Regions from separate parts of the Ruegeria sp. CF1 genome, predicted to be linked through region 2. Evidence: riboswitches for the same ligand, from Rfam matches in the RefSeq annotation. Region 2 holds a riboswitch; the other holds the start of a gene.
The links. Region 2 has a riboswitch for S-adenosylmethionine ahead of ACRZ96_RS19410 (hypothetical protein). Riboswitches for the same ligand answer to the same signal wherever they lie in the genome.
Positions count from the first base shown of each region.

Region 1: linked by a shared signal. The riboswitch ahead of metZ (O-succinylhomoserine sulfhydrylase) and the one ahead of ACRZ96_RS19410 (hypothetical protein) in region 2 are both predicted to bind S-adenosylmethionine.

Region 1 covers NZ_JBQFRN010000001.1:944,425-959,169, forward strand. Annotated here, with positions in the region: gene ACRZ96_RS04725 (TrkH family potassium uptake protein) at 1-1,301, opposite strand, end outside; gene ACRZ96_RS04730 (hypothetical protein) at 1,353-2,120, opposite strand; gene folE2 (GTP cyclohydrolase FolE2) at 2,402-3,505, opposite strand; gene metZ (O-succinylhomoserine sulfhydrylase) at 3,687-4,877, opposite strand; SAM riboswitch at 4,940-5,017, opposite strand; gene ACRZ96_RS04745 (glutathione S-transferase N-terminal domain-containing protein) at 5,148-5,837, shown strand; gene ACRZ96_RS04750 (TPM domain-containing protein) at 5,951-6,784, shown strand; gene ACRZ96_RS04755 (2Fe-2S iron-sulfur cluster-binding protein) at 6,968-7,291, shown strand; gene ACRZ96_RS04760 (FG-GAP repeat domain-containing protein) at 7,384-8,082, shown strand; gene purD (phosphoribosylamine--glycine ligase) at 8,177-9,439, opposite strand; gene xseA (exodeoxyribonuclease VII large subunit) at 9,514-10,998, shown strand; gene ACRZ96_RS04775 (glutathione S-transferase family protein) at 11,002-11,664, shown strand; gene ACRZ96_RS04780 (hypothetical protein) at 11,640-12,020, opposite strand; gene ACRZ96_RS04785 (lysoplasmalogenase family protein) at 12,177-12,815, shown strand; gene ftsY (signal recognition particle-docking protein FtsY) at 12,874-14,013, shown strand; gene ACRZ96_RS04795 (DMT family transporter) at 14,102-14,745, shown strand, end outside.
Region 2 covers NZ_JBQFRN010000015.1:17,519-32,263, forward strand. Annotated here, with positions in the region: gene dgcA (N-acetyl-D-Glu racemase DgcA) at 1-827, opposite strand, end outside; gene dgcN (N-acetyltransferase DgcN) at 896-1,897, opposite strand; gene ACRZ96_RS19345 (L-malyl-CoA/beta-methylmalyl-CoA lyase) at 2,193-3,155, shown strand; gene ACRZ96_RS19350 (PA14 domain-containing protein) at 3,195-3,773, opposite strand; gene ACRZ96_RS19355 (Lrp/AsnC family transcriptional regulator) at 3,892-4,344, opposite strand; gene ACRZ96_RS19360 (LysE family translocator) at 4,417-5,013, shown strand; gene ACRZ96_RS19365 (AraC family transcriptional regulator) at 5,015-5,848, opposite strand; gene ACRZ96_RS19370 (acetyl-CoA carboxylase carboxyltransferase subunit alpha) at 5,970-6,932, shown strand; gene ACRZ96_RS19375 (lytic murein transglycosylase) at 6,937-8,067, opposite strand; gene ACRZ96_RS19380 (GntR family transcriptional regulator) at 8,179-8,826, opposite strand; gene ACRZ96_RS19385 (M48 family metallopeptidase) at 8,857-9,549, opposite strand; gene ACRZ96_RS19390 (TIGR02300 family protein) at 9,650-9,973, shown strand; tRNA gene ACRZ96_RS19395 (tRNA-Ala) at 10,111-10,186, shown strand; gene ACRZ96_RS19400 (hypothetical protein) at 10,330-10,794, shown strand; gene ACRZ96_RS19405 (hypothetical protein) at 10,820-11,398, opposite strand; gene ACRZ96_RS19410 (hypothetical protein) at 11,395-11,793, opposite strand; SAM-I-IV-variant riboswitch at 11,791-11,898, opposite strand; gene ACRZ96_RS19415 (AAA domain-containing protein) at 12,557-14,745, shown strand, end outside.

The DNA.
Region 1 (14,745 bases), on a different contig from region 2:
GGCCCCACATTAGCCAGTGCCGTCGCGGCCCCCGATACCGAGGTGATAAAGTCCAACCCAGTCAGGGCCAGCGCCCACGACAGAACCCCCATCGATAGTGCAAAGAACATGAAGAAACTCATGACCGAGGTCAGCACGTCGCGACTGATCGGTCGTCCATCATAGCGCGGCACGAACACACCATGCGGCGAACGAATTCGGCTGAGCTGGGTTTTAATCGACGCAAACAGCAATTGATAGCGGAACACCTTGATCGAACACGCGGTGGACCCCGCGCAACCGCCAATCAATCCGATCAGGAAGAACAACATGACCGGAAAACTGCCCCAGCCCATATAGTCGACACTCGCGTACCCTGTGCCCGAAATGATCGATGTGATGTTGAACAGCGACTCGCGGAACGCCTGCTCCCAATGGTGCGGAAAGACCGAAGTCAGGAAGATCGACATAATCACAACCAGAACCACGATGGTTGCCAGAAACGCCCGAATCTGGCTGTCTTTCCACAACGAGCTTGTGTGACCATTGGCCAATTGCACATACCGCACAAATGGCAGCGCCGCGAGGATCATGAAGATGGCAGCGGCATATTCCAGAGGTCCCGAAAACCGGGCGAAAGAGCTGTCATAGTTTGAAAACCCGCCCGTCGCGATTGTGGTCATGGCATGTACGACGGCGTCAAAAAAGCTCATGCCGAAACCGGCATAGACCAATGCGCAGACCACCGTCAAAAATACGTAGATCAAGGAAATCTGCCCGGCGATCTCTTGCGCGCGGGGCAGAATTTTCCCCATGGTTTCAAACCCTTCCGAGCGGAAGATCTGCATCCCACCAACGCGCAGCTCGGGTAGGAACACCATCGCCACGACGATGATTCCGATGCCCCCCAACCATTGCAAAACGCCCCGCCAGAGCAACAAGCCCTGTGGCAATTCGTCGAGCCCCGAGATCACGGTTGAACCTGTGGTGGTCAGCCCCGACATCGCCTCGAAATAGGCATCGACGAAACGCAGTTCAGTTTCGCCGAACAGAAACGGAATTGCGCCAAAAACCGGCAACGCCACCCAGACACCCGAGGTCAGCAAAAAGGTCTGACGGATGGTCAGACCTTCGCCCACTCCGTTGGAACAACTCATCGCAAGAACACTGCCGGTCAGCAGTGTTATGACCGCGCTTTCAAAGAAAACATGCCACTCGCCCCGCCCCTCGATCATGTCGACAAGCATGGGCAGCAGCATGGTCGCCCCTAGAATGGCGACCAGCAGGCCAATCACATATCCGACCGGGCGAAGATCCATCATGACGGGCAGCGTTGGCGCGCCAGCCCGACGGTGTCAAGCAGATGATCCGTGTTAACTGTCGGATTTTATCTCAACGCCCGGCATCGCGGGTGGCTTCGACGGGGCGCGTGCACGACGCGGTGCCGGTTTGGCCTGCTCAGCCGACGCAGCTGCGGGTTTCTTCGTCGCAGGTTTTGCAGCGGCAGGTTTCGGAGCCGCTTTGGCCTGAGGCGCAGCTTTTGCCGGGGCGGGCTTGGCCGGGGCGGGCTTAGCTACCGCAGGTGCCTTGGGCGCCGCTTTTGCCGTGTTTGCTGATGCTTTCGGCGCTGCGGCTGCCGGTTGCGCCTTGGCTTGTGCTGAAGATTTGAACTCCGCAACCGGCTTGGCCGCCGTTGATACTGGCTTGGCCGCTTTCGAGGTGGGTTTCGCAGATACGTTGGCCTTCGCCGGTGCTGCTTTCACAGCCGTTTTGGCGGCCGGGGCCGCCTTGGGTGCAGCGGCCGCAACCTTAGGAGCCGCCGTTTTCGGCGCTGGTGCCGCCACAGGCTTAGCCGCCGCCTTCGGCTTTGGTGCTGCTTTGGGTTTCGGCGCCTCTTTAGGCTTTACTGCAACCTTGGCTTTTGCAGCCGGTCTGGCTGGCTTTCGCGTTGCTGGTGTCGCCACTTCGCGGGCAACTGGTGCGGGTGCCTCGGCTGTCTTCAGTCCGTGCAGAGGTGTCGTCGGCAGATCAAACGCCGCGCGGGTCATGATCTGCATGATCTCAATCTGACTGGCCATTGCGTAACCGGCCATCCGGATGGCCGCTGCCTGAAACTCAAGCGGTTGAGTAATCGGATTCATTGCATGTCTCTCCTGATAAAACCGAGGCAGCGGGTAGATGAGTAAAGGACCCCGCCCGCCCCAATCGTCCGGGCGGATTTGCAGGTTGGCGGTCCAAGGCGTTGCACGTCCCGGTTTCCTTTCGGGCTGCGCGACCCGGTTTTTACGGATGCGCAGCAGCTGCACTCGGGGACAATGTAGCGCAATTCAGGGTGCAGATGCAGCAATTCCTGCTGCATTGCGGCAAAAAAGCGCCCATGCAGGATTTTTGACTGTTTTTCCAGCAGCTTCCGCAGGGTCAATCAGCCCACATGAAACAGCGTCGTGAACAAACGCGGGTCCAGGCTCGCGGATTCGAAGGTTGGACCTTCGGTCAGAATCGAGACCGCATCATGGCTGTGCAGGCTTTCCTGATGGCTGGCGATCACACGGAAATCGCCGACATGATGATCGGCCTGCAGCTCGGCGCAGAACAGACGCGCGGCATCTTCCACGAATATGGGATTGGCCGCGTTCAGTTCGGCAAAGGCCTGTTCATCTTCGCGCTTGACCATCACCTGAGTTTCGGTCGGCACAGCGCGGCGGCACAGCGCGATCAGATCTTCGAACCACAGACAATCGGCGTTGCAATCGATAACCACCGAAATCCGCGCCACCGAGCGCTGGGAATGCGGCGTCGCCAGCTGCCCGCGGGTTGCGCGCGCGTGTTCGCTCAGTTCCAATGAACAGGGGCATGTGGACGAATAGACATAGTCCAGATGCATAATCTTCAGACGTTCTCCGCCTTGATCGACCAGTTCCAGCGCGATGTCGTAATATTGGTATCCGGACAAGCCCGAACGCAGGCTCTCAATCCGATCGGGATAGGAAAACCGCATCTGTATGCGCGCATCCAAACTATCCAGATCAGTCAGATAGTCGTTCAGCGCTGCCTCCATCACCTCAAAACTAAAGGTGCGCTCGGCGTGCTTGTAGAAGGACCGCATGATCCGAGACATGTTGATGCCCTTCTTCTCGGCCTCAAGGCTGACAGACCCGGTGACCGAGGTCTCAAGTGTCAGCTCGGCACCGCTTTTGCGATGGAACCGGATCGGCAGGCGGAAATTCGAGATGCCGACATGCTGGATTTGCTGCTTCGAACCCCGGATCAGGCTGGATGGACCGTTTTGCAGATCCGGCAATGTGGCCTTGTAGGCTGCATCCGCCTCAAACTCGTGGGGATATTCGCGCGACAGGGCTGGATAGTTTGACGGCAACAGCCCCGGGACAAGCTGCGCAATGGCCGGGTCCAGTTGACTGATCTCGGCCGCCGAGGCTGATTTCGCCCATTCGCGCAGCACCTTGAGCGCCGCTGCGGCCTGATCGTGATCGGGTGTCTCGTTGATGTCGCGCGGATGAATGTTCATTGGCACGGATCCCTTGCTAGGCCGACGGTTATATACCACCGAGGTTTAATTACCAGTCCTGAACGATACGCGCGGAATAGCAGTCCGGATCGAAATTCGAGGCAAGAAATCGTCATTTTACAACCAAATGCGCCGGATCAGGCGGATCACATCCGCCTGATGGTGCATTCCCGGCGCAACACTAGCCCTGAGATACGTCTAGCGCGCGCTGGATATCCGCCAGCAAATCACCGGCATCCTCAAGCCCAACCGAAAGGCGGATCAGGCCCGGCGTGATACCCAACTCATCGCGTTGTTCGTCACTCAGACGCTGGTGCGTTGTGGTGGCCGGGTGCGTTGCGATCGACTTGGCATCGCCTAAATTATTCGAGATCACAGGGATCGTCAGCGCATTCAGGAACGCAAACGCTGCCGCTTTGCCGCCCTTGATGTCCAGCGATAGAACCGTACCGCCCTTGCCGCCCAGCTGCTCTTGCACCAACGCGTTTTGCGCATGGGTTCTCAGCCCGGGATACAGAGTCCGCTCCAGTGCAGAATGCCCTTCTAAAGCTTCTGCGATCGTTTGCGCGCTATCGGCTTGCGCGTTTACGCGCAGGGCCATGGTTTCAAGACCTTTGACCATGATCCAAGCGCTGAACGGGCTAAGCGCACCGCCGGTGTGCTTCATGTAAGGCTCGACCGTGCCACGGATGAATTCCTTGGTGCCGATGATCACGCCGCCCAGCGCCCGGCCCTGCCCGTCGATATGCTTGGTCGCCGAATAGACCACCACGTCGGCTCCCTGTTCGATCGCGCGCGAGAACACGGGTGTCGAGAACACGTTGTCCACGATTACAACCGCACCCACCGCATGGGCCAGCTTCGACACGGACGTGATGTCGATCACTTCAAGCGTCGGGTTCGACATGGATTCAAAAAACACTGCCTTGGTGTCAGGCCGGATCGCGGCCTCCCACGCGTCCAGATCGGTGCCGTCTACAAAGGTCACCTCAACGCCATAACGCGTCAGGATGTTTTCGAGGATATACAGACAGGACCCAAAAAGCGCCTTGGCTGAAACCACATGGTCGCCCGCCTGCAGCATCGAAGTCAGCGCACCGTTCACAGCGGCCATACCTGAAGCGGTGGCAAACGCATCCTCGCCGCCTTCCAAAGCTGCGATACGCTGCTCGAACATCGACACGGTGGGGTTGCCGTAGCGGGCATAGATGAACTCATCCGGGCCGCTTTCGATAAACCGGGCCTCGGCCTGCTCGGCGTTATCGTAGACAAACCCCTGCGTCAGAAAGATCGACTCAGAAACCTCATTGTACTGACTGCGACGGATGCCGCCATGGACGGCTTGGGTGCGTTTGTTCCAGCTCTCGCTCATCTCATTCCTTTCAGCCCCGCATTGGAGGCAAACAAAAAACCCCAGACGCGGCCAAGCGAAAGGGGTCTTTCATCCTGACCTTTTAGCGGTGTTGTTTAACGTGGCCCGCAATCCGGTAACAAATCGCCACATGAATGAAGATGCGTTTACGCCCCGCCCCGGAACACGTCAAGCCCGACTGATCACCGGTCACGCTTTCGTAACACAGCCACGCGCGCTCTTGCCGTTTGTGCAGAAAGCTTCATGATCGCCCAAATTCAAGGAGGCCCCATGATTGATCTCTATTTCTGGCCCACGCCCAACGGCTGGAAAGTGTCCATCGCGCTGGAAGAGATGGAGCTGCCCTACAAAACCCACTTAATCAACATCGGCAAGGGCGACCAGTTCGATCCCGAGTTTCTAAAGATCTCGCCCAATAACCGCATGCCCGCCATCGTCGACCCGGACGGCCCTGACGGCGCGCCTATTTCGGTGTTCGAAAGCGGCGCGATCCTGATGTACCTCGCCCGCAAGACCGGGCGATTCTACGGCAATACCGAACGTGACAGGATCGCAGTCGAGGAATGGCTGATGTGGCAAATGGGCGGCGTAGGCCCGATGGCCGGCCAAGCGCATCACTTCCTTAAATACGCTCCACATCTAGACCCGCCACAAGACCATTCCTATCCGAAAGACCGCTATCGCAGTGAGGTCGGGCGTCTCTACGGCGTGCTCGACCGCAGGCTGGCCGAAAACGAATACGTCGCCGGCGATTTCTACTCCATCGCCGACATGTCGATCTGGGGCTGGGCCAGCCTATGGGAAGGCCAGCAACAGGTGCTTGAGGACAAACCGCATTTCACCCGCTGGCTGGACATGATGAGCGCCCGACCCAGCGTGCAGGCAGGCCGAGCCTTACATGCAGAACTGCGCGGGGATCATCGGGACCGGCAGTCGCAGGGGGTATTGTTCAGGCGGTAATCGTTACCGAAAACCATCATCGGCATTTGACACACAACCTTCCAGGGTCGGGCCATATCCCGGTTGCTAGCGTGTCGCTCGGTGATACGCTTCCGAAAAACACGCGGGCAGCCATGAGAATTGTTTTCGTCTTATTAATGATTTGGGCCAATACTGCATTTGGGCAAACTTATCCCGACTATCAAAGCACGACCGTCAACGACTTTGCCAATTTGCTCAGCCCGTTGGACGAGGAGGCACTTGCTGAGCAACTAGATGGGCTCAAACGCGAGACAGGGGTCGAAATGACCATCCTGACACTGCGCACTCAAGGCGACTATGCCGACGGTCTGACGCTCGAACAGTTTGCCACCGGGCTTTTTGACCACTGGGGGATCGGCGACGCTTCTCGAAACGATGGTGTGCTTGTGATGGTCTTACGGGATGACCGGGCTATGCGAATCGAGCTTGGCGCCGCCTATGGGCGCGACTGGGATCACGCCGCGGAACGCATTGTTGACACGCAATTCCTCCCGGCCTTCAAAGCAAACAATTATGCAATCGGGATCAAGGCCGGCACTACGGCTATCATAGATCAGATCATAAAGCCTTTTCGCACTGGCGAGGCCGCGCCCGCCAAGAAAACAAATGATGATCTAGGTCTCTGGATATTTGGCCTCTTTGCCATGATGATTATGATGCTCAAAGGCCGCAATTTCATAAGTGATGGTCTGGTACGACTTCGAACCTGCCCAAAATGTGGGAACCGCAGTCTGCGCCAGAGGCGACGCATCACGCTCTCCGCAAGTACAACGAGGGCCGGTTCGGGTATTCGCCGGATCGAATGCCTAAAATGCGATTACGCTGAAGAAACCAGCTACTATATCCCTCAGGTTTCCCAAAGCTCTGGCGGGGGCGGTTTCGGCGGCGGTCGATCTGGTGGCGGGGGCGCGTCCGGGCGCTGGTAGCACTCATCAGGCAAATTCGTTTTCTCAGTGTTTCCCTGCAATCGCGTCGCCAGGCACGCAAACTTAGCCTTACCAAAGCCGCAAAAATCCAAACACGGCATCCAGAGTCGCAATTGCCACTGGAATCACCTAATTCCCTTCACTAAGAAAGCTCTCGAACATCGCAAAAGGAAGACGCAAGCAATGGCAAAGATCACCTATGTCGAGCACAGCGGTACCGAACATACAGTCGACGTCGCCAACGGGCTGACGGTCATGGAAGGGGCCCGCGACAACAACATCCCCGGCATCGAGGCCGATTGCGGCGGCGCCTGCGCCTGCTCAACCTGCCACGTCTATATTCATCCTGACTGGGTCGAGAGAATCCCCGCCAAGGACGACATGGAAGAAGACATGCTGGACTTCGCCTATGAACCCGACCCGACCCGCTCGCGCCTGACCTGCCAGATCAAGGTCACCGACGCGCTTGATGGTCTGGTTGTGCAGATGCCCGAAAAGCAGATCTGATGCACCCTGATGCGCCGCGCCAGCCCAACCGCCTTTGGCACCGTCGGGCGCGCGGCGCTGTTCTGATGGTTTGCATTTGGCTAACGGGGAATATGCCCGCAGCCAGCGGCGAAACCAAAGTATCTGCTCGCTTCACGGAACCAACAACACGCTACGCCCATGGGGTGCTTGGCGACGCCATCGAATACGGTGCTTTGGAAATCGGCGTCGGTACAAGTCTTTCCTCGGCGGCGCGGCGAAAAGTCGATAGCTCCAAACGCTCGACCGTTACAATACGTCTGCCTGAAGACCGCGTGTTCGAAGATCTTGCCCCACGCCTGGCCGATATCGATCAGGACGGGTTGCCCGAAGTCATCGTTGTAGAGACCCAGCAGCATACGGGTGCTCAACTGGCGATCTATGACGTCAATGGTCAAAAAATCGCCGCCACCCCCCATATCGGCACGCGCAACCGCTGGCTCGCCCCCATCGGTGCCGCCGATCTGGACGGTGATGGACATGTCGAGATCGCCTATGTCGACCGCCCACACCTTGCCAAAACTCTGCGCATCTGGCGTTACAAAGACGGTGAACTCATTGAAATCGCCACAATCCCTGGCCTTACCAATCACAGGATCGGAGAAGATTTCATTTCAGGCGGCCTGCGCCAATGCGAAACGCACCCAGAGCTGATCCTCGCCAGCGCCGACTGGTCGCGGATCATAGGCGTCTCGTACAGCAAGGGCTGGCGACAAAAAGACCACGGACCACTCAACAGTCTCACAGATCTGTCCAACGCACTAAAGTGCTGATCCGCCCTTCATCTGGCCATAAATCTCTTGGGGAGCGCGAGGGGCTGGCCCCTCGCCCCGAAATCATCAAGCCGGGCGCAGCCCGACCGCTAACCTACAGCGCGCGCCAGCCGATGTCGCGACGGAAGAACCCTTCAGGCCAATCAACACCTTCAACCATGTCATACGCCCGGTCGCGTGCGTCTTGCAGCGTTTCCCCACGCGCAGTCACATTCAGAACGCGCCCGCCCGAAGCCTGAACCTTTCCATCAGCCGCCTTTGTCCCCGCGTGGAATACCATGTTGCTACTATCCTCGGCCAGATCGCCCAGGCCGTTGATCACAGTGCCTTTTTCATAAGAACCAGGATACCCCTTTGCCGCCATCACGACCGTGATGGCGTGATCGTCGGCCCAGTTCACCCGCGTCTCAGCCAAGCGACCCTCGGCCGCCGCGTGCATCAGGTCCATGGCCTGAGCGCCAAGGCGCATCATCAGCACCTGACATTCGGGATCTCCGAACCGCACGTTGTACTCCACTAATCTGGGCTGACCATCCCTGATCATCAAACCGGCGTAGAGCACACCCTGAAACGGTGTCCCGCGCCGCTTCATCTCGGCCACCGTCGGGTGCACGATCTGATCCATCGCAAGGGCCTCGATCTCGGCGCTCAGCACCGGGGCCGGAGAATAGGCGCCCATCCCGCCAGTGTTCAGCCCTGTATCGCCCTCGCCAACGCGTTTGTGGTCCTGTGCGGTGCCAATCGACAGGATATCCTCTCCGTCACAGAGCACGAACAGAGACGCCTCCTCGCCCTCCATGAACTCCTCGATCACCACTTCGGCCCCCGCGCCACCAAAGGCTCCGCCGAACATGTCGTCAATCGCGTCCAGGGCGGTTTGCTCGTCCATCGCAACGATCACGCCCTTCCCGGCAGCCAGCCCATCGGCCTTGACCACGATCGGGGTCCCCTGCGCACGGATGTATTCCTTGGCGGGCTCAGCCTCGGTGAACCGGGCATAAGCCGCCGTCGGCGCGCCGGATGCGTCACAGATTTCCTTGGTGAAACTTTTTGAGGCCTCCAGCCGCGCCGCTTCTGCCGAGGGCCCGAAAACCAGCACACCCGCTTCGCGCAGCCGGTCAGCAACCCCTGCGGCCAAAGGCGCTTCGGGGCCAACGATCACGAAATCAATCGCGTTTTCCTCGGCAAAGTTGACCACAGCACCGCCATCCTCGATATCCAACGCCGCGCACTCTGCGATCTGGGCAATCCCGGCATTCCCCGGCGCCACAATCAGGCGATCACATTTGGGGTTTTGCATCACCGCCCAAGCCAGACTGTGCTCGCGTCCACCGCTGCCGAGAATGAGGATATTCATGAATCGCTCCGATCTGCTTGGCCTTGCCTGCGCGGCGTTCTAAGCTGCGCAGAGATTTGACACAAGGCGCTGAAATGTCCGACCTGCTAGATGACCCGATTCCGGGTCAGAACACCCCTGAATACACTGTCTCGGACATCTCGGGCGAGGTGAAGCGCACGCTCGAGGGCACCTTTGGCCGAATCCGTGTGCGTGGAGAAGTGGGCCGCGTGTTCAAGGCCCGCTCGGGCCATCTGTATTACGACATAAAGGACGACCGGAACGTGCTGGCCTGCACAACTTGGAAAGGGCAGATTTCTGGTCTTTCAGTTGTTCCCGAAGAAGGCCTCGAGGTTGTCGTCACCGGGCGCCTGACAGCTTTTGGAGCCCAGTCGAAATACAACCTGAATGTCGATGAAGTCGCCGTCGCCGGGCAAGGCGCGCTGATGGCATTGCTGGAAAAGCGCAAAAAGCAGCTCGAATCCGAAGGCTTGTTTGCGGCTGAACGCAAGAAACCCCTGCCCTACTTGCCGCAGATCATCGGCGTTGTCACTTCGCCCTCCGGTGCGGTGATCCGAGACATCTTGCATCGGCTGCGTGATCGGTTCCCGCGCAAAGTACTGATCTGGCCCGTCGCGGTTCAGGGGGCAAACTGTGCCCCCGAAGTGACCCGCGCCATCGAGGGCTTCAATCAACTCACACCGGGCGGGGCCCTCCCGCGACCCGACCTGATTATCGTCGCGCGCGGCGGTGGGTCCATAGAAGACCTCTGGGGCTTCAACGAAGAAAGCGTCGCGCGCGCGACTGCAGCCTCAGAAATCCCGCTGATCTCGGCCGTCGGGCACGAGACGGACACCACCCTGATCGACTATGTCTCGGACCGCCGCGCGCCTACGCCAACCGCCGCTGCCGAACTTGCCGTACCGGTCCGCATGGAACTGCTGGCTTGGACCAACGAACAAGGGGCCCGCCTGTCGCGCGCCTCCACGGATGCCGTGCAACGCCGCAGCCAGCGTCTGCGCGACCTGTCCCGAGCCCTGCCCCGCCCCGATACACTGCTGGAAAGCCCGCGCCAAAGGCTCGACCAAATCTCGGAACGCCTGCCCAACGCGCTGATCCGGGGTGTTCAGAACCGCCGCGTCAAACTGCTGGACAGTGCGGCGCGTCTGCGCCCCTCGACCCTGCGCAGCTTTGTCGAAACCCGCCGCGATCGCTGGCGCAACCTGTCCTCACGCCTGTCACTGCGCCCGATCCAGCGCGAGCTGGAAACACGGCGCGACGCTCTGAATCGCCTATCCGAACGCCTGAACACCGGGCAATCCACGCGATTGGACCGCCTGCGCCAGCAGATGGACGCCACCGACCGCCTACGTGAAACGCTGAGCTACAAGGCGACGCTCGGGCGTGGCTACGCCGTCGTGCGCGCCGAAGGAGAGGTCATCACAACCAAAGCTCAAGCCTCCGGTCACGCTGTTCTTGAGATCGAATTCGCTGACGGTCGCCTCAGGACCGGGGCTGCGGGCAAGGCGCCACCCAAGAAATCCAAACAGGCACCTCCTGATCAGGGATCGTTGTTCTGACCGATGTTGACGATCTGGGGCCGTAAAACATCCTCGAACGTTCAGGCCCTAATGTGGTGCGTGGGTGAGCTTGGCCTAGAATACCAGCGTCACGATCTTGGCCATCGCTTCGGCGGGCTGGACACTGCAGCGTTTCGGGCACTGAACCCAAACAAAACCATCCCCGTCCTGCAAGATGGCGACAACCCACCGCTTTGGGAAACCGGCGCCATCCTGCGATATCTGGCCACCCAATATGGCGAACAGGCATTCTGGCCTTCAGATCCTGCCCGGCGCGCCACGATCGACAAATGGGCCGAATGGGCGAAACTCAACGTGGCGATGGCGTTTACCGTTCCGGTGTTCTGGCAAATTGTGCGAACACCCGTTGAACAGCAGGACCAAACAGCGATCCATCGGGCCGTCAGCGATTTGGAAATCAAACTGGCAATCGCAGACAAGGAGCTGGACCAAAACACGTTCCTTGGGGGTGAGCAATTTACACTGGCGGATATACAGCTCGGCCACGTCCTTTACCGCTACTACGATATTGACATCGTCCGCGCACCGTTACCGCATTTGCGTCGATACTATGAACGGCTAACCGAAAGGCCCGCGTTTCAACATCACGTCATGCTGGACTATGAAGACCTGCGACCATTTCAGACCCCGACATCCGGTCCGTAGCACAACATCTCTTCGCCAATATCCTCGGCCTCGTACAACTCGGTCGCTGTCGGATCGCCCTCGAATTGTGCGATCAAACCGCCCCCGGATTGCCAGAAAACCCAGCATTGCGGCGCCAGTTGATCCTCATAGATGAAACAGATCTGATCTTCCTGCTCGTACCAAACTCCGTTCATGCAATTGCCATCCAGAAATGACCAGATGACTCGGCGGTCTGGCAGATACCGTTCGACTCCGTAGGCCTGCCCATCGAACCCGTAATACAAAGTCTTCCCACGCGTATACGCATCGAATTCAGGCCCTGTCAGAGGCGACTGTGCCGCAACGGGCTGAGCGAAAAGGGTCAGCAGAATCATGCAAGTTCGGATCATGGTCACACTGTGTCAGAAGCAACCCACAAGTGCCATTCAACCTTTCCACATCGTGGCGATCGGCAAGATAACTCCACGTCACGCCTTGATGCACCGCCGAGATCATGGCGATGATTGACTCAAAAACATCGGGGACGCACCATGACGACACTTCTTTTCTGGATTGCGGCGGCCTGCGCGCTGGCCTACCTGCCACTTACCGCGCGCCCGGCCGGCACCCTGCGTAGCATGCTGAAAACAGCATCGGTCGTGCTGCTGGCAGGCGTCGCCATACTGGCAAGCGCGCCATGGCTCCTGATCCTCGCCCTCACCTTCTGCGCGATAGGTGATGCCCTTCTGTCACGCGAAACCGACAGCACATTCATGGCAGGCATCGGTGCATTTGCTGCGGGGCATTTGGCCTATATCGCCTTATTTTTGACGAGCCCCAGCAGCAGCCCTGAACAGATCTTCGACCACCCCGCGATCTTCTGGTCCCTGATCATCCTGGGCATCGTTATGGCCACGCTGCTCACCCCCCGCGCCGGAGACCTCAAAATCCCCGTCCTCGCTTATATTCCAATCATCCTGGGCATGGGCATCACCGTTCTTGCCCTTCCCGAAACTGGAGCCTTACGCTGGGCCCTTCCCGCCGCGATGGCCTTCATCGCCTCGGACCTGGCGCTTGCGACTGAAAAGTTCCTGCTACCTGCCAATCACCCGACCCTGAAGCTTACGCCCTATCTGGTCTGGCCGCTTTACTGGGCTGCCCAAGCCGGGTTTCTGATCGCCTTCACCTGACCCTTTGCAACTGCCTTCAATCCACATTAGGTGAAGGGAACACCTGCGGAGATCAAAAATGGCGTTTTTCTCAAAGCTCAAGGACAAGCTGTTCAAATCCTCATCGCGCCTCGAAGAGGGGCTGGATGCAATTGTCGAGGATGGCGGCGAGGAAACCCCAAATCCTGATCCGGTGATCCCCGAACCAGAGCCCGAACCGCAACCGGTTCCCGAAGTACCTGAACCCACGCCCGCGCCCCAACCGGTCGAGCCTCCCGCTCCGATCCCGGCTGATCCCACACCGGCGCCTCCACCCCCAGAGGTTCCAGAATCCAAGGGCTTGATGGGTCGCCTGTTCGGCCGAAATGAATCCAAGACCGTTGTCCGCCGCACGCTGGACGACGACATGCTGGAGCAACTCGAAGAGCTTCTGATCGCCTCGGATATGGGCGTCGACACCGCCTTGCGCGTTACGTCCAACATGGCCGAGGGCCGCTTTGGCCGCAAACTCTCGACCCAGGAAATCAAACAGCTGCTGGCGCAGGAGGTTGCCCGCGTGATGGAACCCGTGGCCAAACCAATGCCGATCTACCCGAAACGCCCGCAAGTGGTGCTGGTTGTTGGCGTCAACGGTTCGGGCAAAACTACGACAATCGGCAAGCTTGCCAGCCAGTTCAAAGCCGCCGGCAAGAAAGTCGTCATCGCCGCCGGAGACACATTCCGCGCCGCCGCCGTCGAACAGTTGCAGGTCTGGGGTGACCGCGCAGGCGTGCCCGTACTGACGGCACCCGAAGGGTCCGACCCTGCCTCGCTCGCCTTCGATGCACTGACCAAGGCCCAGAACGAAGGTGCTGACCTTCTGATGATCGACACCGCAGGCCGCCTGCAAAACCGCGCCGACCTGATGGAAGAGCTGGCCAAAATCGTCCGCGTCATCCGCAAGGTTGACGACACCGCACCGCACAACACTCTGCTGGTGCTGGACGCCACCACCGGGCAAAACGCCCTCAGTCAGGTCGAAACCTTCCGCAAACTGGCTGATGTCTCGGGCCTCGTGATGACCAAACTGGACGGCACAGCCAAAGGCGGCGTGCTGGTCGCCCTCGCCGACAAGTTCGGCCTTCCGATCCACGCCATTGGTGTCGGTGAGCAAATCGACGACCTCGCCCCGTTTGATCCCGAAGAATTCGCCGCCGCCCTGACGGGCTTACAATCCTGATCCGCCCCTTCATCTGGCCGAAAATACCTTCGGGGGGCGTGGGGGGCAGACAGCCCCCCACTCTCTCCGCCCAAGCGAAAGCCCCGATTTGAGCGACTGGCTGATCTCCCTCGAAGGCACCGAAGCAGGCCACCAACTCGCCCTCGCGCTCGCGCTGATGGCGGCCTTCCTGCATGCGGTTTTCGGTGCACTGCAAAAAGGCCGCCACGACCCGTGGATGTCGCGCGGGGCGATCGATGCCTGCTACTGCCTTATGGCGATGCCATTCGCCTTCTTTATCGTGCCATGGCCCGAACCTTACATGTGGCCGATCTTTGGCGTCGTTTGGCTGATCCATATCGGCTATAAGGTGCTGCAGGCGATGGCCTACACCAAAGGCTCCTATACCGTTGTCTATCCGGTCGTGCGCGGTACTGGCCCGCTCTTCACCGTGATCGGAGCCTATCTTTTGTTCGGTGAAACCTTCTCGGCCATCCAATGGCTTGGAGTCGCGACGCTTCTTGCGGGTATCTTCGGCCTTGCCGCCTATAACCTGCGCTACCTTGAGACCAATCGAGATACGCTGCAAATCGCGCTGGTGCTGGCGGTCGTCACGGGCCTCTTCGTGGCGCTCTATACGACCTATGATGCCTACGGTATCCGCGCTACGGCCGATCCGTTCACCTTCCTAGCGTGGTTCTTCATGATCGACGGGGCCGCGATGCCGATCTATGCTGCGCTCAGATACCGCGC
Region 2 (14,745 bases):
ATGGCCAGCGAACTTCCAACCATGCATCCGACCATGATGCCATAGCCCTCGGCCAGCGCGGCCTTGCGCAGCTCCAGCGCCTCGGTCAGACCGCCGGTCTTGTCGAGTTTGATGTTCACCACATCATATTTGCCCTTTAATTTAGGCAAGCTGGCCCGATCGTGACAGGATTCGTCGGCACATACCGGCACCGGACGATCCATGCCGATCAGTGCATCATCCTCACCGGCTGGCAGAGGTTGTTCAACCAGAGCAACGCCCAGTCGCACAAGATGCGGCGCAAGATCGGCGTACACTTCAGCAGACCAACCCTCATTGGCGTCGATAATGATTTTGGACTCCGGCGCACCAGCCCGCACGGCCTCAAGCCGGGGCATGTCGTCCGGTGTACCAAGTTTGATCTTCAACAAGGGTCGGAACGCATTTTCTGCCGCCTGTGCCTGCATTGCCTCGGGAGTGTCCAGGGAAAGAGTATAGGCCGTAACTTCAGGCCCCGGTGCGGCAAGTTCCGCCAGCTCCCACGCCCGTTTGCCGGAGCGTTTCGCCTCAAGGTCCCAAAGCGCGCAATCCACTGCATTCCGAGCCGCGCCGGCAGGCAGCAGATCCATCAGGGAATAGCGAGAGAATACGTCGGGCAGGCCGGCAATCTCGGCCTCGACTGAATCCAGCGTTTCGTCATAGCGCGCATAGGGCACGCATTCGCCCCAACCATGATGCACACCATCCGAGATCCGAACCGTCAGGACCTTTGCCTCGGTCCGTGAGCCGCGCGAGATAGTGAATACCTGCGCCAGCCGAAATACATCGCGGGAAACGTCAATCTGCACGCGTTCAACCTTTCATCGAAAGTGGTGTCTGTTGCCGACAGCAAGGGGCGATCGGCAACCTGCTTAGATCACAGTGCGGCCAGCGCATCCACCAGTTTACCAGCACCAAAACGGTAAGGATCGGTTGCTGGGATACCCATCTCGGTCTCAACCTTGGCGATGTATGCGTGTGCGTCGTCTTCGCTCAGATGCTGGGTGTTGATCGACACTCCTGCAACCTGACACTCTGGGTTTGCCACGCGCGCCAGCGGCAGTGCTGTGTCGCGCAACTGCTCCAGCGTCGGCAGTGAATACTCAGGCAATCCTCGCATATGGGTCCGGGTCGGCTCGTGGCACAGGATCAGCGCGTCGGGCTGACCGCCATGGATCAGCGCCATGGTCACGCCAGAATAGGACACATGGAACAAAGAGCCCTGCCCTTCGATGTGATCCCAGTGATCCGGATCATTGTCCGGTGTCAAATACTCAACGGATCCCGCCATGAAATCGGCGATAACCGCATCCAGCGGGACGCCCTGACCCGTGACCAGAATTCCGGTCTGACCGGTGGCCCGGAAGGTGGATTTCATGCCGCGTTTGCGCATTTCAGCGTCCATGGACATCGCAGTGTACATCTTGCCGGCAGAGCAGTCGGTTCCAACGGCCAGGCACCGCTTACCAGTACGCTTGCGGCCGTTTGCGATGGGATATCCTACGGTCGGTACACGGACGTCGTGCAATGTGCAGCCGTGAGTCTGTGCCGCAGCAACCAGATCGCCTTCGTCGCGCAGCAGGTTGTGCAGGCCCGACGCCAGATCATAACCCATCTCCAGTGCTGCGATCAGAACCTCTTTCCAGGCCTCACTGATGACCCCACCTCGGTTGGCAACACCAATGACAAGAGTCTTGGCACCAGCAGCTTTACCTTCGGCAAGTGTCATTTCGGTAAGACCCAAATCAGTCTTGCAACCATCCAGCCTTATTTGACCCACGGCATTCTCAGGACGCCAGTCGCGGATACCAATGGCCACTTTGGCCGCCAACAAGTCGGGCGCATCGCCCAAAAACAACAGGTACGGTGTCTCGATCATTGCGGTGCACTCCTTTGATTCTGGCTTAAGCTAGAGAACCGTTTTGACGAGGGTTTCTCAAATTCTTCTCGCCTGCCCGCCCACAGCGGGAAGTTTTTGCGTATTTTGGCTTTCTTGCACAAGATTGTTCGAAGTTTTTAAACTGATCAAACTTTAAGCACCCCATTTTGCCAGTATCTTCAATCATGCTGCATACGCATTGCCGCATATGCACAATCACGCTTGCGCAGCATTGCGCAATTTAATATCCCATGACCAACCCTAAACGCAATTTCCTTACTCGCATGAGGTCCAAATGAGCTTCCGCATCCAACCTGCCGCTCCGGCCCGGCCCAATCGCTGCCAACTGTTTGGCCCGGGCTCGAACACCAAGCTATTTCCCAAGATGGCAGCATCAGCTGCAGACGTCATTAATCTGGATCTAGAAGATTCGGTGGCTCCTTCCGACAAGGATACCGCTCGCGCTAACGTAATCGAGGCGCTGAACACAGTTGATTGGGGCAATAAATACATGTCGGTTCGGATCAATGGGCTGGATACACCCTATTGGTACCGTGACGTGGTTGATGTGCTGGAACAGGCAGGCGACCGTCTGGATCAGATCATGATCCCCAAGGTAGGCTGCGCGGCGGATGTCTATGCAGTTGACGCGCTGGTCACCGCGATCGAGCGCGCCAAGGGCCGAACCAAGCCAATTTCATTCGAAGTGATCATCGAATCTGCCGCCGGACTGGCGCATGTCGAAGAAATCGCCGCCTCATCCCCGCGCCTGCAGGCCATGAGCCTTGGCGCCGCAGATTTTGCAGCCTCAATGGGCATGCAGACAACCGGCATCGGGGGTACGCAGGAAAACTACTATATGCTGCGCGAAGGCAAAAAGCACTGGTCCGATCCGTGGCACTGGGCGCAGGCCGCAATTGTCGCCGCCTGCCGCACCCATGGCGTGCTGCCGGTGGATGGTCCGTTCGGCGATTTCTCAGACGATGAGGGCTATATCGCGCAGGCCAAACGGTCTGCTACGCTGGGGATGGTCGGCAAATGGGCCATCCACCCCAAACAAATCGCATTGGCCAATCAGGTCTTCACACCGTCGAATGAAGCAGTGTCCGAAGCGCGCGAGATTCTGGCCGCCATGGAACAAGCAAAAGCCAACGGCGAAGGCGCGACGGTCTACAAAGGGCGTTTGGTCGATATCGCTTCGATCAAACAAGCCGAGGTTATTGTGGCGCAGGCGGAATTAATCGCGGCGGGTAGCTAAGAAAAAAGGGCGCTCAGCTGAGCGCCCCAATCGATCTGATCAGCGTCCAAATACATTGTTTGGTGTCCATGTGAAACGCTCACCCTTCTTTCCTGATTTCATCATCAGGCAGGATGTACCGTATTTCTGAAAATACTTGATTTTGATTGGATACCAACCCGCCTGCGGCACCTCGACCTCGGTGCGTTGGTTGGCTTCGCAGCCCTGACGGCCGTTGACATAGCCGATCTGCTGACCGCCGACCCAGGCGTCAATCCCATCGTTCGACCAGGTCTCAAGCTCGTAAACTCCGGGTGAATCAAAGCGGATATATCCGCTGATTTCCGCGGCAACATTGAACGCCTGATTGTAGGTCAGGACAGGATCACCTTCGTTCGTGTCTCTGTAGTCCAAACCTCGGAGGGGCTGACCCGGCTTTGCCTTTTTCAGCAGATGATTGACCTTCGAGAGGTTCTGGATTTTGCGAGGCGGGTTACCTTCCCAACTGTATTTTACGTTCAAGCCGGCTTTTGGGCTGGGCTGAGGGCTAGCTGGCTGTAACTTCAAAGGTGCTGCTGTCGCAGCGCCGGCAAACATTGCCAAGGCAGCCACCAGCGCTCCGGTGCGAAAAAATGTCATGGTCTACTCCCTGAATTTGCGCCTGCTTCGGGGTTAATCCCTGCCGACGATCCTGTTGAGATGACACTAGGCGCTGAACTTTGACCTCGCAAGATGGTTAAAAATCACTTTTTGATGGTCACGCGCGCATATCCTTGGGCGATCCCATCACAACATATGAGGTGATCGAGGTCACATGCGGCAGTGTACCCAGCACCTCGGTGTGGAAGGTTTTGTAGGAGGGCAAATCGGCACATTCGACCCGTAGCAGGTATTCGATCGTGCCGGTGATATTGTGACATTCCACCACTTCGGGCGCTTGTTGCAAGGCCCTTTCGAACCCTTCCTGCGCCGCTTTTGTGTGCTCGCCCAGACCAACGCCGATATAGGCAACGAAACCCACCCCCAGCGCCGCCGGGTTCAGCACTGCTCGGTAGCCGGAAATGATCCCTGCCCGCTCAAGCTCCTGCACCCGGCGCAAGCAAGCGGAGGGCGACAGGCCCACCCGCTCGGCAAGATCGAGGTTGCTGATGCGACCGTCCCGCGAAAGCTCTTGCAATATATGTTGGTTGATCTGATCAATCTTCGCCATTTATTGCAACATTAACCTTAGAGCGCACGAATACGCAATTTCATTTGCCGGATTCAGCGAGAAAATGCAGCCATGACCTACGATATCCTGATGGCCCTGATCGCATTTGCCTTTGTCTCGTCAATCACGCCGGGACCCAACAATCTTATGCTTATGGCATCGGGTGCGAATTTCGGCTTTCGCCGCACGATCCCGCATATGCTGGGTATCGGTTTGGGCTTCACCTTTATGGTGCTTCTGGTAGGGGCGGGTCTGGTTCAAGTCTTTGACCGGTATCCGATTAGTCATACCGTGTTGAAAGTTCTTTCGGTTCTGTATCTGCTGTATCTGGCATGGAAAATCGCCCATGCAGCGCCCGCTAAAGGTGTCGATGCTGCGGGCACCCCGATGACGTTTCTGCAAGCTGCAGCCTTCCAATGGGTCAACCCAAAAGCCTGGGCGATGGCGCTGACCGCGACAGCCGCCTATGCGCCCGACCAAACGATCAATGCGATTCTGCTGGTCGCGCTGGTGTTCGGAGCCATCAACCTGCCCTCGGTCAGCACCTGGACGGTTCTTGGACAGCAAATGGCGCGAATCCTGACGAACCCGCACCGATTGCTGGCATTCAACTGGACGATGGCGGCCCTGCTTGTGGCCTCGCTCTATCCGGTGCTGTGGCCGAATTAGGTTACCTGAGCGGCAGGCAAATTTCGGTCAACAGATCCTCGGGGGCCGTTTCTCGTGGATCGTTGAGATAGATCTCATAACACGGATGGTCCGCAGGTTCTTCGCCAGACTCGGGCAACCAATTGCCAAATAATGTCTGATACGCGCCGTGAAGGCCGGAATAAGGGCCCTTGAAGGTCAGCACCGCTGTTTTGCCACCCAGTATTTCAAGGTCTTCCATCCCCTCGGGCGTATCATCACCGCAGAATTCAGCACCTGCAAAACTGCGTAAATCATCCTCGGGCACATCGTCCGGACTGTCGAGATACAGCCCGATCATCGGGCCGACTTGCGGCCACAGCTTGCGGGATTCGCACAGGGCACCAAAGGCCTCAAAGCTGCGGCCAATCTCGGCATAAGCCCCTTTATGCGGCAGCGCTATAACACGGCGGGACGGTTCGGTTCGGGTTGTTACGGGATGCATCGGATATCCTCCGGTTTTGAACACTGGATGGGCCGGCAGTATTTGCCCCGCACGTCGAAACGCGGTGGGGCTGCTGCCGTAGGCCTCGGAAAAGGCCCGCGCAAATGATTTTTGGTTCGGATAGCCAATGTCGGTTGCGATCCGCGTAACCGGTCTGTCTGTTTGCACCAGCCAGCAGGCGGCACGGTGCAGGCGTATCCGACGGGTGGCCTGCGCGCAGGTCTCGCCAGTAATGGCGCGAAACACGCGATGCCAGTGAAACCGCGACATGGCCGCAACCTCGGCCAGGGCGTCCAGAGACAAGTCTCTGGCGGGGTTGTCATGAATGTAGGTCAACACACGCAGCACGCGATCTTCATAGCTGGCAGCCATCAGTATCCTTCCTTCACTTTGCCCATCGGTGATCGCATATTCCACAACCACAAATCTTGCTGAGTTGCATCCCGGACAAGCATTAGTCATATAGCAGGGAACTTCCGCGTTGAGAGGCGTCATGACCCAGTATCTGGATTTCGAAAAACCGCTGGCCGAGATCGAAGGCAAAGCTGAAGAGCTGCGCGCGCTGGCCCGTGCCAATGAAGAAATGGATGTGACGGAAGAGGCCGCCGCGCTGGATGCCAAGGCCGCCAAGCTTCTGGACGAGCTGTATGCCGATCTGACCCCATGGCGGAAATGTCAGGTGGCGCGTCATCCTGAACGTCCACACTGCAACGATTACGTGGATGCGCTGTTTACCGAATTCACCCCACTGGCAGGTGACCGGAACTTTGCCGACGATCTGGCGGTAATTGGCGGTCTGGCGCGGTTCAACGATCAACCCGTCATGGTGATTGGCCACGAAAAAGGCAGCGATACCAAATCGCGGATTGAACGCAATTTCGGCATGGCCCGCCCCGAGGGCTATCGCAAGGCTGTACGCCTGATGGAAATGGCAGGCCGCTTTGGCCTGCCGGTAATCACCTTGATCGATACAGCTGGGGCCTATCCCGGCAAGGGGGCGGAAGAACGTGGCCAGTCCGAGGCGATCGCGCGCTCAACCGAGATGTGCCTAAAGATTGGCGTTCCTTTGGTGTCCGTAATCATCGGCGAAGGTGGTTCGGGTGGCGCGGTCGCCTTTGCGACTGCGAACCGCGTAGCGATGTTGGAGCATTCGGTCTACTCGGTGATTTCGCCCGAAGGCTGCGCGTCGATTCTTTGGAAAGATGCCGAAAAAATGCGCGAGGCCGCCGAAGCGTTGCGCCTTACCGCTCAGGACCTGCACAAGCTGGGCGTTTGTGACCACATCATCACCGAGCCCAAGGGCGGTGCACATCGCAACCGCCCGGCGGCGGTCGAAGCCGTGCGGTCTGCAATTGCCTCGATGCTGGAAGAGCTTGATGGGAAAGACGCGGCAGCCCTGATCAAGGACCGCCGTCAGAAGTTCCTGGATATCGGTTCGAAAGGGCTGGCGGCTTAACCCGTCAGCCACCCAACCGCTGCAACAGAGCTACCGAAGGCTGGCCAGTCACGGACAACCCGTTGGCGCGCTGGTAGGCGCTAATTGCCGCCTCAGTATTCCTGCCGATAACACCATCTGCGCCTAGTGTGTCATAGCCCGCGGATGTCAGGCGGCGCTGCAGTTCTTTACGATCCTCCAGCGTCAAACCGGTCGCATCCGGCCCGAATGACGCTTGGAACGGCGCGCCGCCAGCAATGCGATCAGAAAGATGACCCACGCCGATCGCGTAGCTGTCCGAATTGTTGTAGCGCTTGATCACCTGAAAATTGCGGAACACAGCAATACGTGGGCCGGGCGTCTGCGGTTGCAGCACTGCCGCCGGCGTGCCCGAAACCGTGCCCACTTCACCGCCCCAAGGCTGCCCTCGCACCCAACCGGCACGTGCCAGATAAGCCGCCGTTGACGCAAGTGAATCTGCTGGGTCATCGGACCAGATATCGCGCCGCCCGTCGCCGGTGAAATCGACCGCATAAGCAAGGTAAGACGTCGGAATGAACTGTGTGTGGCCCATCGCTCCGGCCCAGCTGCCGGTCATGTTAGCCGGGGTCGTATCGCCCTCTTGAATGATCTTCAGCGCCGCCACCAGTTGCTTCTCAAAAAACGCTCCGCGCCGCCCGTCATAGGCCAGAGTCGACGTTGCCGAGATCACCGGCACATCGCCGCGCCGTGCACCATAACGGCTTTCCAGGCCCCAAACAGCCACGACGACCTCCTTGTCGACACCATATTGGGCTTCGATCTGCGACAGGGTTCCTGCATGCCGCACAAGCATTTGCTTGCCAGTGCTGATCCGTTCATCCGAGGCAGCAATCGCCAGATAATCCTCAAGCGAGCGTTTGAATTCGACCTGATTGCGATCGCGTTCGATCACGTCGGGTAGATATCCGGCGCCTTGAAACGCTCGGTTAAGGGTAGTCTGTGAAATGCCCTGTGACGCTGCCCGGTTTTTGAAACTGGCCACCCAGGCATCCCATCCTGCGTTCGGAACCGCACGCATCCGCGAAGCCGGAGCACTGTTGGGTGCGGTGCCTGTGGAACAGGCCGCCAACAGGGTTGAACCAAGCCCTAAGGAAAACACTCTTCGATTAATCATGGTTAAATCTGCTCTTGTTGTGATTTGCGTTCAGAATAGCGCAGCCCGGTCGCTCAAGCCAGCAAAGCGACATCCGAAATCAACTGAGTTGAGAGATGGGCAACAAGCCGCTCAGGTAACAAGCAGGCGCAAGCCCTGTGTCACATCCGAACGCACTGCTAGTCGCAACCCAGGCTCATCCCCGGCCTTGAGTGCTGCGATGATCAGGCGATGGTAGTGCGGTGGCTCGGTCCTCCGCAACCGACCGTATAGGGCACGCATGGTGGGACCCAGCTGCAGCCAGACGGTTTCGGCCATGGCAAGCATCGCGGGGGCCTGTGCGCGTAGATACAGCGTGCGGTGAAATTCCAGATTTGCACGGATATATCCCACCGCATCGCGTTTCGTGACCATCTCGGCCACTGCCATGTTGATGCTTTGCAACCGGTCAATCAGCGCCATATGCGCGCGCGGCAGGGCCCGGCTGGCCAGTTCAACCTCAAGCAGCGCGCGCAGCGCCGCCAGCTCTTCGATCCGATCGCGCGTGAGTTCCGGCGTTGATACCCGACCGGACGTGGACAGGAACAAAGCACCTTCTGCCGCCAGACGCCGCACCGCCTCGCGCGCCGGAGTCATCGACACACCGAATTCCTTGCCAATCCCGCGCAGTGTCAACGCCTGCCCCGGGGCAATCTCTCCATGCATGATGCGGGATCTGAGGGCGCGATAAACGCGATCATGGGTTGCCGTATGAGACTCGGCGGGGCGTGAGGTTAACATGAGTTTATGTGATCACAAATCGCGCCAAGGTCAAGCGACGGAGTCGAAGCGATATCTGTGCAGTTCTGCCCCGTTGTCTCGCAGCCAGCGGCGTGGTTCTTTGTAAGGGCCAAAAATACGCTCGACCTGTGCCCAGAACGCAGGTGAGTGGTTCATTTCGGCAAGATGCGCCACTTCATGCGCGGCCACATAATGGAGAACCTCTGGTGGGGCGAGGATCAACCGCCACGAGAACATCAACCCGCCCGCAGAACTGCACGACCCCCAGCGCGAACGCGTATCGCGCAAAGTAAGGCTACTGTACGACCGCCCCAGCATCGCCGCGTAATCATCGCACGCACCGGTCAGACGATCGCGGGCAAGCTCTTTTAGAAACCGCGCTAGTCGCCGTGCTTCGGCAACGGGCGGAACCCCGATCGCATCGCCACTCAGCAAGACCCTCCGCCCCGATGCAGGAACGATTCGCCTCGCCGTACCCTCGATCGGAATGAACTGCCCTACGCCAACTGCTTCAATACTGGGTCGATCCTGCAGGTGCCCGCGGATCCAGCCCTCTTTCTGCTGTGCGAAATTCAGCGCTTCGGCTTCAGCCACCCCTGTCGGGTAGGTCAGCGTAACCCGTCCATCCAATTGGGAAATTCGCAAACTGATCCGCCGTGCGCGCGCCGATCTGCGCAGTGTCAGCGGCACCGGAGGTGTTCCGGGCAATGCGTGTCGCCCCATGGGTGGGCCTCCTTTGCGCAAAGGCTTTGACAGTGCCTGCCGCATGTGGCAGGTGACCTGAATCATTGATGAGATTCACCTGATATCAAGGGGATTTGATATGCCCAAGGAAGAATGGGGCGTAAAACGTGTCTGCCCGACAACCGGCAAACGGTTTTACGACCTGAACAAGGACCCGATCGTCAGCCCCTATACGGGCGAGGTCGTGGAGCTGGATACCGGAAAAAGCCGGATGATCGCCGCGGATGCTGAAGATGCCGCATCGGTCAAGGCGCGCGAAGCGTCGTCGGACGAAGACATCGTTTTGGATGATGACGATAATGTCGATGTCGAATTGGATGACGATCTGCTGGACGACGATGACGACGGCGACAACGTTTCACTAGACGATATAAAGGACATGTCGTCAGAAGACGAAAACTGATGGATCCCGAGGCGGCCCCGCCGCCTCGACCCGGCCTGCGAAGTCGGTCTGAATTTTTTGCGGATTCCGATTTTAGGACTTGCACTCATCGACGGCGTCTCATAAACGTCCGTCCACCGTTACGACGGTACCTGTATGGGGCCTTAGCTCAGTTGGGAGAGCGCTTGCATGGCATGCAAGAGGTCAGGGGTTCGACTCCCCTAGGCTCCACCAAACCATCCTCAAATAGCCTTGTTTCATTGGCCCTTTCGGCCAGCGGGTCCAGTTGTCCCCTGCATATCCCCTAAATAGCTGCGTATGAATGCACCCGCAACCGCAATGTTGGAGGTCGCAACCGTGCGATTTAGGGTGAAGCTATGCATTTCGGATTCTTGATAGAACCAGGTCTCGCGCTTTCGATTGCCGATCACCTGTGCCTTCTGACAAAGGATGTGCGCAAACACATCGAGTCCATGGTCCTCGACTGGCAGAAAGATCTGCGATTGGGGCAGACCGTTCTGTTTGCGGATATCGAGGCCGGATCGCTAACCGGCATTCATGAAGACACCGGCGCTGTGACCTCGACCCACAACTGTGTTTTGGGCGTGGGCAAGGTGACGGAGACCTGTGAGGGTGGTTTCGTCCGGATTGACATGGGGGAGTTAGGCGAGGACCTGATTCCGGCGGCAGCGGTAATCGGCGTTGTACCGCCAGAAACGCCCGCTGAGCATGCCGAGGCGGTGAAGATAGTAAAAAGCCTGCCCGATTGGCTTATAGTAGACCATTGCCTCTGCTATCGCGCGCCAGACCGCGCTCCCGGGCTGGCAGAAGGTGCAACTTGATCGACAACACCCTTGCCGAGTAAATTCATCTTCTCATCAGTTCTGCCAGCGCCCGACGCCGAGCCAACTCGCCTGCAGCAACCTGATCGTCATTCGCGTGCATCTGATACAGCAAAGCCTCCTCCGTTAGCACTGTATAGTCTTCTATGATCAGTGGAGGGTTCATCGCCCGACGCATCGCCTCGGTACCAGCACGCTCCATCAGTTGGCCTCGCGCATCCAATTCCTCGAACGGAACAAGCAGGTCGTCGTTGAGGTATCGCAGCGTATCCTCCTGCGCCATGTGGATCACCCACTCGTGACGCACCTGCGCTGGGGTCATGGTGCCGTCGCTCTGAATGAACGTCGCTGCCAGCTTTAGAACACAACGCCACTGGCGCTCGGACACCGCACGCGGATCAATGTCGATGTCATGACCACCGATACCGTAGACGGTTCGATTGTAAGCCTCGGCCACCCGGTGGATTTGTCGGATAGCATTGAGATCGTGACGGCGGCGTTGCAGGTCTGACTGTGTAAGAGCCTTGGCCAGTTCGTCGTCCTGATCTGCCTGTGCTGGATCGATGATGTGCTCCTCGCCGGAGCCTGCCATGTGAATACTCATACCGGGGCTCCTTCGATGTGGGCTTGGGCGTCGATAAGAGCACGCAGCAGTTCTTCCTCTGAAAGCTCGTCAGAGATCGGGGCGTCAGTGTCGTCTTCGACCTCATCAGGTAGTTCGCCTGCCCAGAGCCGGTAGTAAGACGCAACGGTGTGGGTGGCGTAGGCATCGGGGCAATCCAGAACGAAACTCTCACCGTCTTGAACACGCCAGATTTGATCCGAGTAGAAGGTCGGGTAACCCATATCTTGGGCAACGCTTACCTTCTCAGGTCTCACGATCAGGTCGGACCGAACCCATGTCTCGGGTTTGATGTTGTCGGGTTTAGCATGTGGGTCACGGTCTTGGCCCCACGGGATTGGCTCAGACCATCCGGGCAGTGTGTTAATGTCAACCATTGTTGATCTCCTTCTCAAATGAGCGCATGCCGCAACGTGCGGAAACCACCGGTGGAGAACCGGTTGGCGGCCAGACGGGATTGCCTGGCACTCTTCATGCTTTGGAATTTGGGAAACGGGGTTCCCTACAAGGCTCCCCTAAATACGAAGGGCCGCAGATACAATGCCGGGTGACAACAATCTGCTACAGGTCTACTCCGCGTCGAGACCGGCCACTGGAAAGATTAGGTTTGCCCACAGTTGCTATCTGCGTTCTCGCAGTATTCACTCGCTGTCGTTGAATATCGCTAAGGGTCGACGACTTCGCACTTTGTAAACGATGCCAGAACTGGCAAGTTTTCCCAATTATATGGCGTGAAATCAAAAGCGTGTGTGGGGCACCGTTCATATGTCGTTATTGGAAATAGTCCTTGCCTCAAAATTTGCACTCCAATCTTTTATCAGAAACTCGAAACTATGAATTCCGGTTCAGATTATGCCCGTAGACAGTCTTGCCTCTAACCTTCAGACGTCAAAGAGCCTCCTCAAGTATTGGAGGGCAAGTGTCTCCGACAGCGTGTTTGGAAAGGGGCGTTTCCGGGTAAATGAACTACGGCGAAATATGCGGCTCAGTATCCAGTCGCTGGAAGCTGGTCGGCTGCCCCCAAGGCAATCGCAAGAGCTTTTCGATGATCGAAACGAAAACGAAGGTTTAGTGCCAATCCGGCTTTGGCCACGGGTTTACGCACGAGAGCTTAGCCATGGCACAGCGCGGCAAGACGGCTTGCCAGATGTTATTGCGCCTATTGTTACCGAAGCGAACGTGACGCGAGCGGGTTACATTTTGCCAGGGCGAACACTTATCCCACGCGATCTTCTAGAACCTTTGACTAGTGGGGCGCTGTCAATCGGCACCGTAGAACAACAGGATGGATTTTTGGCTAATGGTGGATTTGGAGAAGAACATTCAATTGAGGCACATGCTGAAGGCTGGACCCGCTATCTGAAATTTGTTGAACAACTGCTCGAAGAAGTTTCAGGCGATTGGTTTGACAAAACCACAGAATTCACTGAACGCAGCCCGGGGTTTTTCGAAGTTGCGGATAACGCTTCGGCGATGGTTCGCGGTATTCTGTCGCTTTACGATGACCTTGTGGACAGTGACGATGTTCCATCTCTAATGCGAAATTATGCGCGTGTTTCTCCACGTCCATTGTCGCCTTCTCTGCCACAACCTTATAGCTTGTCTGAGCGTTTGGGGCACTCGAACGACAGGTTCCCAACAGCAAGAAACCAACGGGACGTGTTGGCTCACCTTGCTAAAGCGGAGCATGGCGAAATTACTGCAGTGAATGGTCCTCCGGGGACGGGCAAAACAACGTTGCTTCTTTCGGCTATCGCTAGTGCTTGGGTTAAGGCGGCTTTGGAGAAGAGCGAGCCACCAGTAATCATCGCTGCTTCCGCCAACAATCAAGCGGTCACAAACATTATCGACGCATTCGGGAAAGACTACGCAATTGGGACTGGCCCGTTTGCTGGACGTTGGTTGCCGGGAATTCGGAGTTTCGGTCTGTTTTTGTCTTCAGCCGCTCGCGAAGAGGAAGCATCAAAGATTTACCAAACAGAGACGTTTATCAAAACGCTGGAAACTCACGCGTTCGTTTCGGAAGCGAAAGAGGCCTTCCTTTCAAAAGCACGCGACGCATTCAACGATGAAGGAATAGATGAGGTCGAAGATGTAAATGAGCGGTTGCATGAACGCATTAAATCGCTGGCAGCAAAGATGGCCAACCTCGATGAAACTCTTGCGCGGTGGGAAAAAGCGCGCGAAACGGTGGCAAAAGATCTAGGCGACGAACCCGAAGAGAAGCTGGAAGAGTTAGAGAAACACTTAAATGACAAGCAAAACGATTTAACAAAAACTCAAGAGCTGCTCAATCGATGGGACAGTCACGTCGCGAATGAACCGGCTCTGTTGGCCATATTCTCGTTCTTGCCATCTGTGAGACGGAAACGCATGGCAGCAGCAAGGGCCGTTATTCGAGGAGCGGGATTTGAGCTAGTCGCCGATCAGCTGTCGAGCCTGTCGGACGCCGGAAGCAGTATCCAGAAAATGAAATCTGACGCACAATCAGGTGTCAGTGACGCTGCAAACTCCCTCAAACGGGCAACATCGATCACCGAAGAGGCAAAGGCTGCTTCCAAGGAGTTTCAGTCAGCAGCAGTGTTGTTATCCGCAGAGCTGAGGGACGCGGATATTGACGAGATTGATAGCTTTGTTGATTGCAATATCCGATTTCCTCTGTTTCTTCTCGCAACACATTATTGGGAAGGCCGTTGGCTTCTCGAAATGGAGAACGTCCTCCCAGACATCGACAAGGAACAGAAGCGCACCGGAAGGAAAACCGTCGTTCCGCGTTGGCGACGGCGAATGATGCTGACACCATGTGCAGTGGCGACTTTCGCAACTCTGCCAAGCAAAATGACCTGTCGCGCTAGGCGAGGCAACACGTTCATCGACGACTACCTGTATGATTTTGTCGACTTACTGATTATCGATGAAGCAGGACAGGTGTTGCCTGAGATAGCAGCGCCGTCTCTTGCGTTGGCAAGGCAAGCACTGGTCGTCGGCGACACAAGGCAAATTGAACCAATTTCAAGTATTCCTAAAGCAATCGACATAGGGAACCTCGCAAAATATGACGTTGTTTCGGAAGACTTGGATGAAACTGCTTTGTCGGATGTTTTAGCATCTGGGTTTCTTTCCAACTCTGGCAGTGTAATGGCGTGTGCGCAAAGCGCCTCCCGTTTTCAGCCCTACCCGGACTTAGATCGCGGTCTATACCTCTTCGAGCATCGACGCTGCTACGACGAAATTATCGAATTCAGTAATGCCTTATGCTATCGCGGACACTTGCAGCCAAAACGAGGCCCAGCCACGGAACTAGCCTTCCCTCCAATGGGCTACCTCCA